2 regions of the Streptomyces sp. NPDC101151 genome follow, and region 1 is predicted to be linked to the other one. Evidence: riboswitches for the same ligand, from Rfam matches in the RefSeq annotation. Region 1 holds a riboswitch; the other holds the start of a gene.

The links. Region 1 has a riboswitch for S-adenosylmethionine ahead of ACIRU3_RS43870 (aminotransferase class V-fold PLP-dependent enzyme). Riboswitches for the same ligand answer to the same signal wherever they lie in the genome.
Region 2: another riboswitch for S-adenosylmethionine. It lies ahead of thrC (threonine synthase); the one in region 1 lies ahead of ACIRU3_RS43870 (aminotransferase class V-fold PLP-dependent enzyme).

Annotation. Positions count from the first base shown of each region.
Region 1 covers NZ_JBIWPP010000056.1:6,645-12,555, reverse strand. The annotation lists gene ACIRU3_RS43890 (NYN domain-containing protein) at 1-393, opposite strand, end outside; gene ACIRU3_RS43885 (hypothetical protein) at 431-670, opposite strand; gene ACIRU3_RS43880 (rhomboid family intramembrane serine protease) at 824-1,618, shown strand; gene ACIRU3_RS43875 (Lrp/AsnC family transcriptional regulator) at 1,615-1,896, shown strand; gene ACIRU3_RS43870 (aminotransferase class V-fold PLP-dependent enzyme) at 1,922-3,283, opposite strand; SAM riboswitch class IV at 3,424-3,540, opposite strand; gene trpD (anthranilate phosphoribosyltransferase) at 3,615-4,679, opposite strand; gene ACIRU3_RS43860 (cytochrome bc complex cytochrome b subunit) at 4,801-5,911, opposite strand, start outside.
Region 2 covers NZ_JBIWPP010000007.1:228,176-234,086, reverse strand. The annotation lists gene ACIRU3_RS16290 (trehalose-6-phosphate synthase) at 1-1,239, opposite strand, end outside; gene ACIRU3_RS16285 (glucosyl-3-phosphoglycerate synthase) at 1,326-2,270, opposite strand; SAM riboswitch class I at 2,429-2,570, shown strand; gene thrC (threonine synthase) at 2,588-3,871, shown strand; gene ACIRU3_RS16275 (ubiquitin-like small modifier protein 1) at 3,868-4,143, shown strand; gene ACIRU3_RS16270 (cold-shock protein) at 4,587-4,793, shown strand; gene groL (chaperonin GroEL) at 5,167-5,911, shown strand, end outside.

The DNA of each region.
Region 1 (5,911 bases):
GCCGGCCGCGGTGACCAGCTTCACCCAGCCCGCAGGGCGCAGTACGTAGGCCGCGGCCGCCACGTCGAGCGGGTCCGCGGCCGGGGGCGGCGAGCCGGAGTCCAGAGCGCCGGAGAGTTCCGGCTGCGCGTCTCTGAACTTCTCCCCGATCCGTTGCCGGAAGAGCGGGTCGGTCTCCAGCGCGGCCGCCATGGCGTTGCCGGCGAACTTGGCCCGACGGTTGGGGGCGAACCGGGCGTACTGCCTCAACTGGGCGGGCAGTTCCGTCACGGTAAGGCCGCCGAAGCCGTCCGAGACGATCTGCACGACCCGCCGGCGCACCCCGTCGGGCAGCGGACGGTCAAGCACCTCAGCGGTGCCGTCGCCCGGCCCCCCGCCTGTGGTCTCCACCATCCGTCACACCCCAATACCTCTACGGGGCCCGCTCCGCTCAGGAGCCGGCACCCGGCCTGTCCACGAGTTCCACCTGGTCCACCGCGTTGCACCAGCGGCAGCGGACCGACTCGATGGTCTCACTGACCACCTCGCGTTCCTCGACCGTCGACTCACCGGCGAGGTCGAGGTGGACGTACTCGACGACCTTCGACGAGCGAGTGACGTCGAAGCGGGTGAGGTTGCCGCAGAGGGTGCAGCGCCATCGCGTCGTGGCGGTCGGCAGGGGAACCGTCATCGTGCCTGTTCGCTTCCTTCTCGGGTTGTTCCGCGCCGCTCCGCAACGCGTGTGGCTCGTAACCCTACGGCCTGGCGGGTACTCGCCGCCCGTCCGTCCACGGCGGCGAGGCGGTCTGTCAGCATGCGTCCCCTTACGTCATGCTCTGTAGTCATGATCACCACCTGGAGCACGGCGACCGGCAGAACACTCAGGGCGCTCCGGGGCACCTCCGCGCCGTTGACCTACGCCCTCATCGCCGTATGCTCCGTGATCTTCGTACTGGGCCCGGCCTCCGGACTCACTCCGGCGTACGGCTCCGAGGACGCGCTGCCGGCCGCGCAGCGCGCGTACTTCCGGCGCTGGGGGGTGGTCCCGGCGGAGCTGTTCGACGGGCCCTTCCGGGAGGCGCTGACCCCGGTCACCGCGCTGTTCGTGCACGGCAGCTGGGTGCATCTGCTCGGCAACATGCTCTTCCTCTTCGTCTTCGGGATGATGACCGAGGAACGGATGGGCCGGGTGGAGTTCACCCTGTTCTACATCGGCTGCGGCTACCTGGCCCTGCTGGGCTACGCGGCCGCCAACGCCGCCTCCGAGCAGTCGCTGGTGGGCGCTTCCGGGGCGATCTCGGCGGTCCTCGGAGCATTCCTCTACCTGTTTCCCCGCGCCCGTGTGACCAGTCTCCTCCCTTTCCTGTTCTTTCTGCCGATGCGCTTCCCCGCCTGGGTCGTACTGCCCTTCTGGGCGGCCCTGCAGTGGCTCGCGGCGGGCCACGCCGGAGAGGGACCCGGGGTGGCCTACCTCGCCCACCTGGTCGGCTTCGGGGTGGGCTTCGGCTACGCATGGGCGCGCTACGGAAGGCGGAAGGGCCCGACGGGAGGCCTCGGAAGGGCGGTGGTGGGAGACGGGCGGGCGACTAGAGTGAAGTCCGCACCGGCTCCGGCACCCCAGGGAGAGAACCAGTCGTGATCACCGCGATCGTCCTGATCAAGACCAGTGTGGACCGGATCCCCGAGATCGCCGAGCAGATCGCTTCACTGGAGAGCATCAGCGAGGTCTTCTCGGTCACCGGCACCTACGACCTGATCGCCATGGTCCGGGTGAGCCGGCACGAGGACCTCGCCGAGGTCATCCCCGGCCGGATCAGCAAGATCCCCGGCGTGGAGGCCACCGACACCCACGTCGCGTTCCGCACGTACTCCCAGCACGACCTGGAGGCGGCATTCGCGATCGGTCTCGACTCGTGAACACCGCCTCCTAGGCACCCTGCGGTCAGACAGCCGGGACGCAGCGGCCGTCCTCGGTGCGGTACTGCCACTTCGCGCCGTCCCGGACCAGTTCCCGCACCGCGTTCACGAACCGCTCGACATGCTCGTCCGGGGTGCCCGCCCCGAAGCTGACGCGGATCGCGTTCAGGGACTTCTCACCTGGGGCGGCCTCGGGGGCGCCGCACTCGCCCTGGGTCTGGGGGTCGCTGCCCAGCAGGGTGCGGACCAGCGGGTGGGCGCAGAACAGGCCGTCGCGGACGCCGATGCCGTACTCGGCGGAGAGGGCGGCGGCGAAGTGGGAGCTGTTCCAGCCCTCGACGACGAACGAGATCACTCCGACGCGCGGGGCGTCGTCACCGAAGAGGGAGAGGATCTTCACCTCGGGCACCTCGGCGAGACCTTCGCGGACCGTGCGGATCAGGTGCTCCTCGCGGGCCACGAGGGTGTCGAAACCGGCCTCCGTCAGCGCCTTGCAGGCGGAGGCGATGGAGTAGGTGCCGATGACGTTCGGGGACCCGGCCTCGTGGCGGGCGGCGCTCTCGTGCCACTCCACGTCCACTCCCCCGTCCGTGCGCCGGGTCACCTTGCGGCTGGCGCCGCCGCCCGCGAGGTACGGCTCGGCCGCGGCCAGCCAGTCGGCACGGCCGGCCAGGACGCCGGAGCCGAAGGGGGCGTACAGCTTGTGGCCGGAGAAGGCGACCCAGTCGACGTCCAGGTCCCGGACCGACACGGGGTGGTGCGGGGCCAGCTGGGCGGCGTCGAGGACGATCCGGGCGCCGTGCGCATGGGCCGCGGCGGCCAGCTCGCGCACCGGCCACAGCTCGCCGGTGACGTTGGAGGCGCCGGTGACGCAGACCAGGGCCGGACCGTAGGGGTCGCGGTCCGCCAGGGCCCGCTCCAGCGTCTCCACGGCCTGCCGCGGGGTGCGCGGGGCGTTGAGATAGGTGACCCGGGCGTCCTGCCAGGGCAGCAGGGAGGCGTGGTGCTCGGTCTCGAAGACGAAGACCTGGCAGTCGGCGGGGAGCGCGCGGGCGAGGAGGTTCAGGGAGTCCGTGGTCGACCGGGTGAAGACCACCTGGTCGGCCTCGCGGCAGTCGAGGAACTCGGCGACCGTCCTGCGGGCGTTCTCGAACAGGTCGGTGGAGAGCTGGGAGAGGTAGCCGGCGCCGCGGTGGACGCTGCCGTAGTACGGCGCGTAGGCGGCCACGTCGTCCCAGACGCGCTGGAGGGCGGGGGCGCTGGCCGCATAGTCGAGCGCCGCGTAGGCGACCTCACCGCCGGTCACGAGCGGGACGGTGACATCCCTGCCCAGAACGGGCAGCGGGGAACAAACGGACTGGTCGGCGGCAGCGGTGAAGACAGACATGACGGAACTCCCGTGCGAGCAAGAAGAAGGGGAAAGGGGTACGCGGAGGTGGGGCTCTACGCCCTAGCGCATTCGCTTGCTCACGGAAGACTCCTCGACGACCAGGACCCCTGGCCGCACACTCTCAGAAGTGTGTGAGGGGTCCGCGCTTGCCGTAGACCTCACTGCCTACGGCCTGGTCTTCACCCGGGGCACCCCGCCACGGACGGAGGGTTGCCGGACAGTCGGCCGGGGCCTCATGACTGTCACTCATGACCTGGTACGGGAACGTACGTGAAGTGATCGCGGTCCCGCAACTCGTGTCCGGATTGCGGGACCGCACCTCGGATCCTCAGGCGTTGCTCGCCGCCACCCACCGCTCCAGCGAGCGCTTCGCCGCGCCGGAGTCGATCGACCGCGCCGCCTCGGCCATGCCGGCCCGGAGCTGCTCGGCAAGCGGCGCCTCGGCCGGCCGCAGAGCGACGAGCGCGGCCGCCGAGTTCAGCAGTACCGCCTCGCGCACCGGACCCGGCTCGCCGTCCAGCAGACGGCGGGCGACCTCCGCGTTGTACGACGCGTCGGCGCCGCGGAGCGCCTCCACGGGTACGAGGTCGATGCCGGCGTCCCGCGGGTCGAACCTCTCCTCGGTGACCTTGCCGTCCCGGACCACCCACACCCGGGAGGTGGACGTGGTCGTCAGCTCGTCCAGGCCGTCGTCGCCCCGGAAGACCAGGGCGGAGTTGCCGCGCTCGGCGAGAACCCCGGCGACGATCGGCGCCATGCGCGGGTCGGCGACGCCTACCGCCTGGGCGCGCACCTTGGCCGGGTTGGTCAGCGGACCGAGGACGTTGAAGGTCGTCCGGATCCCCAACTGACCGCGTGCCGCGGCGACATGACGCAGCGACGGATGGAACTTCACCGCGAAGCAGATGGTGATGCCCGCCTCCTCGGCCACCTCGGCGACCCGCTTCGGCGTCAGGTTCAGATTGATCCCGAGCTTCTCCAGGACGTCGGAGGACCCGGAGGCCGAGGACGCGGCGCGGTTGCCGTGCTTGACGACCTTCGCTCCCGTGCCGGCGACGACGATCGACGACATCGTGGAGATGTTCACCGTCTTGGCGCCGTCGCCGCCCGTTCCGACGATGTCGACGGCCGGCCCGGGTACCTCGATCACATTGGCGTGCTCGTACATGGTCCGCACGAGTCCGGTGATCTCCTCCACCGTCTCGCCCTTGGACCGCAGGGCCACCATGAACCCGGCGATCTGCGCGTCGGTCGCCTCGCCGCGCATGATCAGGTCCATCGCCCAGGCCGTGTCGTCGGCGGACAGGTTCTGTCCCTCGAGCAGTCCGTTCAGCAGGGCGGGCCAGGAACGGCCCGCCGCGGTGTCGCCTCCAGCGGGGGTCACAGCGCTCATAGCCGCTCCTGGGTGTCGTAGAAGAACAGTGTGATCCCACCCTATCCAGCCCGGGACACGGCGAAGGGCCCCGTCCGTAAGCCGGACGGGGCCCTTCGACCGTGGCGTGGCGACGCGGGGATCAGTGGTGGCCGTGGCCGCTCGTGATCTCCTTGTACTCGTCGACAGTGGGCTTCGGGATCTGGTTGTCCTCGCCGTAGTAGGCGCTGCTGAGCTTGGCGCGCAGCTTCTCGGACGCCTTCACCTTGCGCTCGACACCGTTCTCGTCGACCGCCGGGCCGATCTCGGCCGGCTCGTACTGGTGGTGGGCCGTGAGGGTGTGCAGCTGCTCCTGGCTGAGCGACTCGTGGACCTCGATGAACTCACCGTGCGGCAGACGCTTGATGATGCCGGTCTCGCGACCGTGCAGCACCTTGTCGCGGTCGCGGCGCTGCAGGCCGAGGCAGATCCGCTTGGTGACGAGGAACGCGATGACCGGTCCGGCGAAGAAGAAGATCCGGACGAACCAGGTGACGTCGTTGATCGACAGGTTGAAGTGGGTGGCGATGAGGTCGTTGCCACCACCGACCAGGCCGATCATGTACACCGTGACCCAGGCGGCACCGAAGGCCGTACGGGTCGGGGCGTTGCGCGGGCGGTCCAGGATGTGGTGCTCGCTCTTGTCGCCGGTGACCCAGGACTCGATGAACGGGTACAGCGCGATCGCCGCGAGGACGAGACCGAAGAGCACCAGCGGGATGAACACACCCAGGACGAGCGTGTGACCCCAGAAGTTGATCTCCCAGCCCGGCATGTAGCGGACCAGACCCTCGGCGAAGCCCATGTACCAGTCGGGCTGGGCGCCGGTGGAGACCTGGTCGGGCCGGTAGGGGCCCATGGCCCAGATCGGGTTGATCTGGGTCACCGCGGCGATGGCCGCGATCACACCGAAGACCAGGAAGAAGAAGCCTCCGGCCTTGGCCATGTACACCGGCAGCAGCGGCATGCCGACGACGTTCTTCTCGCTCTTTCCGGGACCCGCGAACTGCGTGTGCTTGTGGTAGAAGACCAGGATCAGGTGGCCCACCATCAGGCCGAGCATGATGCCCGGCAGCAGCAGGATGTGGATCGAGTAGAACCGGGCCACGAAGTCGTGGCCGGGGAACTCGCCGCCGAAGAGGAAGAACGAGATGTACGTGCCGACGATCGGCATGGACAGGATCGCGCCCTCGGTGAAGCGGACACCGGTGCCG
Region 2 (5,911 bases), on a different contig from region 1:
CAGCTCCTCGTACGCCCCGGCCTCCCGCGACAGCACCAGCGCGCAGCCCTCGTCGGAGACGACCGGCACCTCCTTGGCGACCAGGTTCATGCCGTCCCGGATCGGGTTGACCAGCGCCACGTCCGCGAGCCGGTACGCGGCGAGCGAGCGGGCGAAGTCGTCCTTGACGTGCAGTACGACGGGGGTCCAGCCCGGTGTGGCGTAGGCGGAGTTGATCTCGTCCGCCACCCGCTGCACCTCGGCCGTGTAGGCGCGGTAGACGGCGAGATCCTGCCGGGACGGGTAGGCGAAGGCCACGTGGACGACCCGTTCGCGCCATTCGGGGTGGTCCTCCAGCAGCTGCCGGTAGGCCAGCAGGCCGCGCACGATGTTCTTGGACAGCTCGGTACGGTCCACCCGGACGATCGCCCGGCGCCCCTCGCCGATCTCCGCCCGCAGCGCGGCCATCCGTTCGTCCACGTCCGGCCGGTGCGCCCGCTCCCGCAGGAAGTCCGCGTCGGCCCCCAGCCCGTGCACCCCGATCCGGGTCCCGGAGGGAATGCCGGGGCCCAGCACCGCGTGACAGCAGTCGACGAACGCGTCCGCCCACCGCTGGGTCAGGAACGCCGCCCGGTCCGCGCCCAGGATGCCGGTCAGCAACTCGGCCGCGATGTCGTCGGGCAGCAGGCGGAAGTAGTCCGGCGGGGCCCACGGGGTGTGCGAGAAGTGGCCGATGCGCAGGTCGGGGCGGAGCTGCCGGAGCATCCGGGGCGCGAGCGCCAGGTGGTAGTCCTGGATCAGCACCGCAGCGCCCTCGGCCGCCTCCTGGGCCAGCGCCTTGGCGAAGGCGCGGTTGTACGCCTCGTACGACGCCCACTGACGCCGGAACTCCGCGTCGAACACCGGCTCCAGCGGGGTCTGGTAGAGCATGTGGTGGACGAACCACAGCACCGAGTTGGCGATGCCGTTGTACGCGTCGGCGTGCACGTCGGCGTCGATGCCGAGCATCCGCACCCGCTGCCCGCCGGTCTCCTCGGCCGGCAGCAGCCCCTCGCCCGCGCGCCGCACCGCCTCCCGGTCGCCCTCGCCCAGCGCGGCGCACACCCACACCGCGTTGCTGTCCGGCCCGATGGCCGACAGACCCGAGACCAGCCCGCCGCCGCCCCGTTTGGCGAACAGCGAGCCGTTCTCGCGCACCTCGTACGAAACCGGGCCGCGATTGGACGCGACCAGCACCTCAGCACCGTGGGTGGAAGCCATACGCCTCAACCTAGCCCGGCCCGGAAACGCTCAAACGTACGGTCTGCCCCGGAAGGGGGCTGTATACAGCCGTTCTCGTGCGCCCCTCACGCCACCCGGCGCGCCGCGTACTCCGCGATCTCCGCCATCGGCGGCCGCTCCTCGGTGTCCACCGAGTAGGTGCGCGGCTCGAACCCTTCCGCGCCCCGCTCGAACTGGGTCAGGGAGGGCCGTACGAGGTGTCCGCGGGCGAGCCGGAGCTGCGCCGTGCGGTAGATCGCCGCGGCCATGCGGCCCAGCGCCTGCCCGTCCTGGTGGCGGTGCTTGCGCACCCCCACGTCCACCTGGGCCAGCGCGTCCAGGCCGACGAGGTGCAGGGAGTCGACCAGCATGCCCAGCTCGACGCCGTAACCGACCGGGAACGGAAGCTGCTCCAGCAGCGAGCGGCGGGCCGCGTACTCGCCGCCCAGCGGCTGTACGAATCCGGCCAGCTGCGGCCAGTGCATGTTCAGCAGCGGGCGGGCCATGAGTTCCGTGACCCGGCCGCCCTGTCCCGCCGCGCCGGCGAGCGGACGGTCGTACATCGCCTTGACCAGATCGACGCCCGGTTCGGTGAGCAGCGGGCCGACGATCCCGGAGACGAAGTCGGAGGAGAAGTCCTTCAGGTCGGCGTCGATGAAACAGACGACGTCCCCGCTGGTCACCAGCAGGGAGCGCCACAGCACCTCGCCCTTGCCGGGGACGGCCGGGAGGCGCGGGAGGATGTCGTCGCGGTGGACGACCCGGGCGCCCGCGGCGCCGGCGACCTGCGCGGTGCGGTCGGTGGAACCGGAGTCGACGACGACGATCTCGTCGACCAGCGGGACCTGCTGCATGAGGTCGTGACGGATGACCGCGACGATGTCGCCGACCGTCTCCTCCTCGTTCAGCGCGGGCAGGACGACGGAGACGGACTGGCCCGTGCGCTGCTTGGCGGCCAGTATCCGGTGCAGGGGACGATCGGCCACGGACCAGGAGCGGGTGGCCAGCCAGCGCTCGACTTCTTCCAGCACGGTCTGCGGCTCCTCACTGTCGTGATCACTCGGTGTGACCTTGTGATCCATCTCGCGGTTCGGACGACTATCTCAACTGTCCTGGCCTTCGGTTACAGTCTTGAACAACGCCGATGACCATCGCATGTCGTGACTCAAGAGCGTTTACAACCACATACAGCTCATCCAGAGGGGCAGAGGGACACGGCCCGATGAAGCCCCGGCAACCCTCCAGTCGGTTCTCGTTCTCCAGCGAGGCTCCCGGCTAGGGAAGGTGCCAAATCCGTCTCACGGCGAGATGCGTCGTGAGGAAGATGAGGAGAAAGGGCCTCGCCTCCATGGCTGTGCAGACAGTTGCAAGCACCAGCAATCCCACCGTAGACCTCGGTCCTGCCGCCGCCCTCAGCTGTCGCGAATGCGGTCACCGGGTACCCCTCGGACCCGTGTTCGCCTGCGAGGAGTGTTTCGGCCCGCTGGAGATCGCCTACGACTTCTCCGCGTACGAAACCGAAGAGCTGCGTAAGCGCATCGAGGACGGCCCGGCGAACATCTGGCGGTACGCGCCGCTGCTGCCCGTCCCCGCCGACGTGGCCGACAAGCCGAACATCAACCCGGGCTGGACCAAGCTCGTCAAGGCCGACAACCTGGCGCGCGAGCTGGGCGTCACCGGCGGGCTGTACGTGAAGGACGACTCCGGCAACCCGACGCACTCCTTCAAGGACCGGGTGGTGGCCCAGGCGCTGGAGGCCGCGCGCGCCTTCGGCTTCACCACGCTCTCCTGCTCCTCGACCGGCAACCTGGCCGGAGCCGTCGGCGCCGCCGCGGCCCGTGCCGGCTTCCGCTCCTGCGTGTTCATCCCGCACGACCTGGAGCAGGGCAAGGTCGTCATGGCCGCGGTCTACGGCGGCGAGCTGATCGGCATCGAGGGCAACTACGACGACGTGAACCGTTTCTGCTCCGAGCTGATCGGTGACCCGGCCGGCGAGGGCTGGGGCTTCGTCAACGTCAACCTGCGGCCGTACTACGCGGAGGGCTCGAAGACCCTCGCGTACGAGATCTGCGAGCAGCTCGGCTGGCGGCTCCCGGACCAGATCGTGGTCCCGATCGCCTCCGGCTCCCAGCTCACGAAGATCGACAAGGGTCTGCAGGAGCTGATCAAGCTCGGTCTGGTCGAGGACCGGCCGTACAAGATCTTCGGCGCGCAGGCCGAGGGCTGCTCGCCGGTGTCCACCGCCTTCAAGGCCGGACACGAGGTGGTCCGCCCGCAGAAGCCGAACACGATCGCCAAGTCCCTCGCCATCGGCAACCCGGCAGACGGGCCCTACGTCCTGGACATCGCGCGCCGCACCGGCGGTGCGGTGGAGGACGTGACCGACGAGCAGGTGGTGGACGCGATCAAGCTGCTGGCCCGCACCGAGGGCATCTTCGCCGAGACGGCGGGCGGGGTGACCGTCGGCGTGACGAAGAAGCTGGTCGAGAACGGCGTCCTGGACCCGTCGCTCACCACGGTCGTCCTCAACACCGGCGACGGCCTCAAGACCCTCGACGCGGTGGCCGGCACCGGCCTCACCGCCACCATCCGCCCGACCCTGGACTCCTTCCGAGAGGCTGGCCTCGCATGAGCGTGACCGTTCGCATCCCCACCATCCTGCGCACCTACACCGGCGGCCGGGCCGAGGTCGCCGCCGAGGGCGCGACCCTTTCCGAGGTCATCGAGGACCTGGAGAAGAAGCACACCGGGATCGCCGCCCGGGTGCTGGACGACCAGGGCAAGCTGCGCCGCTTCGTCAACGTGTACGTCAACGACGACGACGTCCGCTTCGAGCAGGGCCTGGAAACCGCGACCCCGGACGGTGCCGGTGTCTCCATCATTCCTGCCGTCGCCGGCGGATGACCGAATGACCGATCATTACCTTCGGTAACCCCGGTTACCGATTGTTCATCGGATTGCCCCCTCCGTGAGAGAAGCGGAGGGGGCAATTCAGTGTGATTGAGCGCGGTACAGTTGGGGAACGCGTTCCGGATCTGCGGGTCGCAGGCCCCGGAATCATGCCGTACGCCCCGACAAGAAGTAGCCAAAGTGGGCGGGTCATATGCGGCCTATGCTCCCTTTATGGGGCCCGACTTGCCCTGAATTCGGACGAATTCTCGCCAGATTCCGGACCGGGCTCGTCCAGAATTCTCGTCCGATTGACCTGTTGCAGACGGCAGTTGGACAGATACATTCAGCCGCGGTCGACGCGTTCCGGCGCACGCCCCCGACCAATGGGGGGTGAGGTCTGACCCGGGTCCGCGAAGTGTGGATCTGTGCAAGGGCCAGTAATAGGGGAGTTAGGCATGGCTCAGGGCACCGTCAAGTGGTTCAACGCGGAGAAGGGGTACGGCTTCATCGCGGTCGACGGTGGTGCGGATGTTTTCGTCCACTACAGCGCGATCCAGATGGACGGTTACCGCACCCTGGAAGAGGGGCAGCGGGTCGATTTCGAGATCTCGCAGGGCCAGAAGGGTCCGCAGGCGGACATGGTCCGACTGGCGACCAGCTGACGCACGCGTCGACTGACAGCGACGTTCTTCTGTTCATCTTCGAAGGGCCCGTGCCTCCCGGGGTACGGGCCCTTCGGTCTGCCCCGGTACGGGGAGCGCCGCCCACCTGCGGATCCTCCCGAGGCGCTTGCGCCCGCCCGTCGCCCGACCGCCACCCCTCAAGGGGTCCGCTTCGCGGGTGCTTCTTGCACTCGGACGGGGCGAGTGCTAATCATTGGCGTTAGCACTCTGAAGGTGAGAGTGACAAAGAAGGACCGGGTCGGTGAGGCCCGCAGGCCAGGTGGGGCAAGGAACCACAGGTCGGCGAGCCGTCCGTCGCGGGCGCGGGCGCGGTCCGAAGGAATCACCCCCAGTCCTGGAGGGACCACTTCACATGGCCAAGATCATCGCGTTCGACGAGGAGGCGCGGCGCGGCCTCGAGCGCGGCATGAACCAGCTCGCGGACGCCGTGAAGGTGACGCTCGGCCCCAAGGGCCGCAACGTCGTCCTCGAGAAGAAGTGGGGCGCCCCCACGATCACCAACGACGGTGTCTCCATCGCCAAGGAGATCGAGCTCGAGGACCCGTACGAGAAGATCGGCGCCGAGCTGGTCAAGGAAGTCGCCAAGAAGACGGACGACGTCGCCGGTGACGGTACGACCACCGCGACCGTGCTCGCCCAGGCCCTGGTCAAGGAGGGTCTGCGCAACGTCGCCGCGGGTGCCAACCCGATGGCTCTGAAGCGCGGTATCGAGAAGGCCGTCGAGGCCGTCTCCGCCGCCCTGCTGGAGCAGGCCAAGGACGTCGAGACCAAGGAGCAGATCGCTTCCACGGCCTCCATCTCCGCCGCCGACACCCAGATCGGCGAGCTGATCGCCGAGGCCATGGACAAGGTCGGCAAGGAAGGCGTCATCACCGTCGAGGAGAGCAACACCTTCGGTCTGGAGCTCGAGCTCACCGAGGGCATGCGCTTCGACAAGGGCTACATCTCCGCCTACTTCGCGACCGACATGGAGCGCATGGAGGCGTCGCTCGAGGACCCGTACATCCTCATCGCCAACTCCAAGATCGGCTCCGTCAAGGACCTGCTCCCGCTCCTGGAGAAGGTCATGCAGTCGGGCAAGCCGCTGCTGATCATCG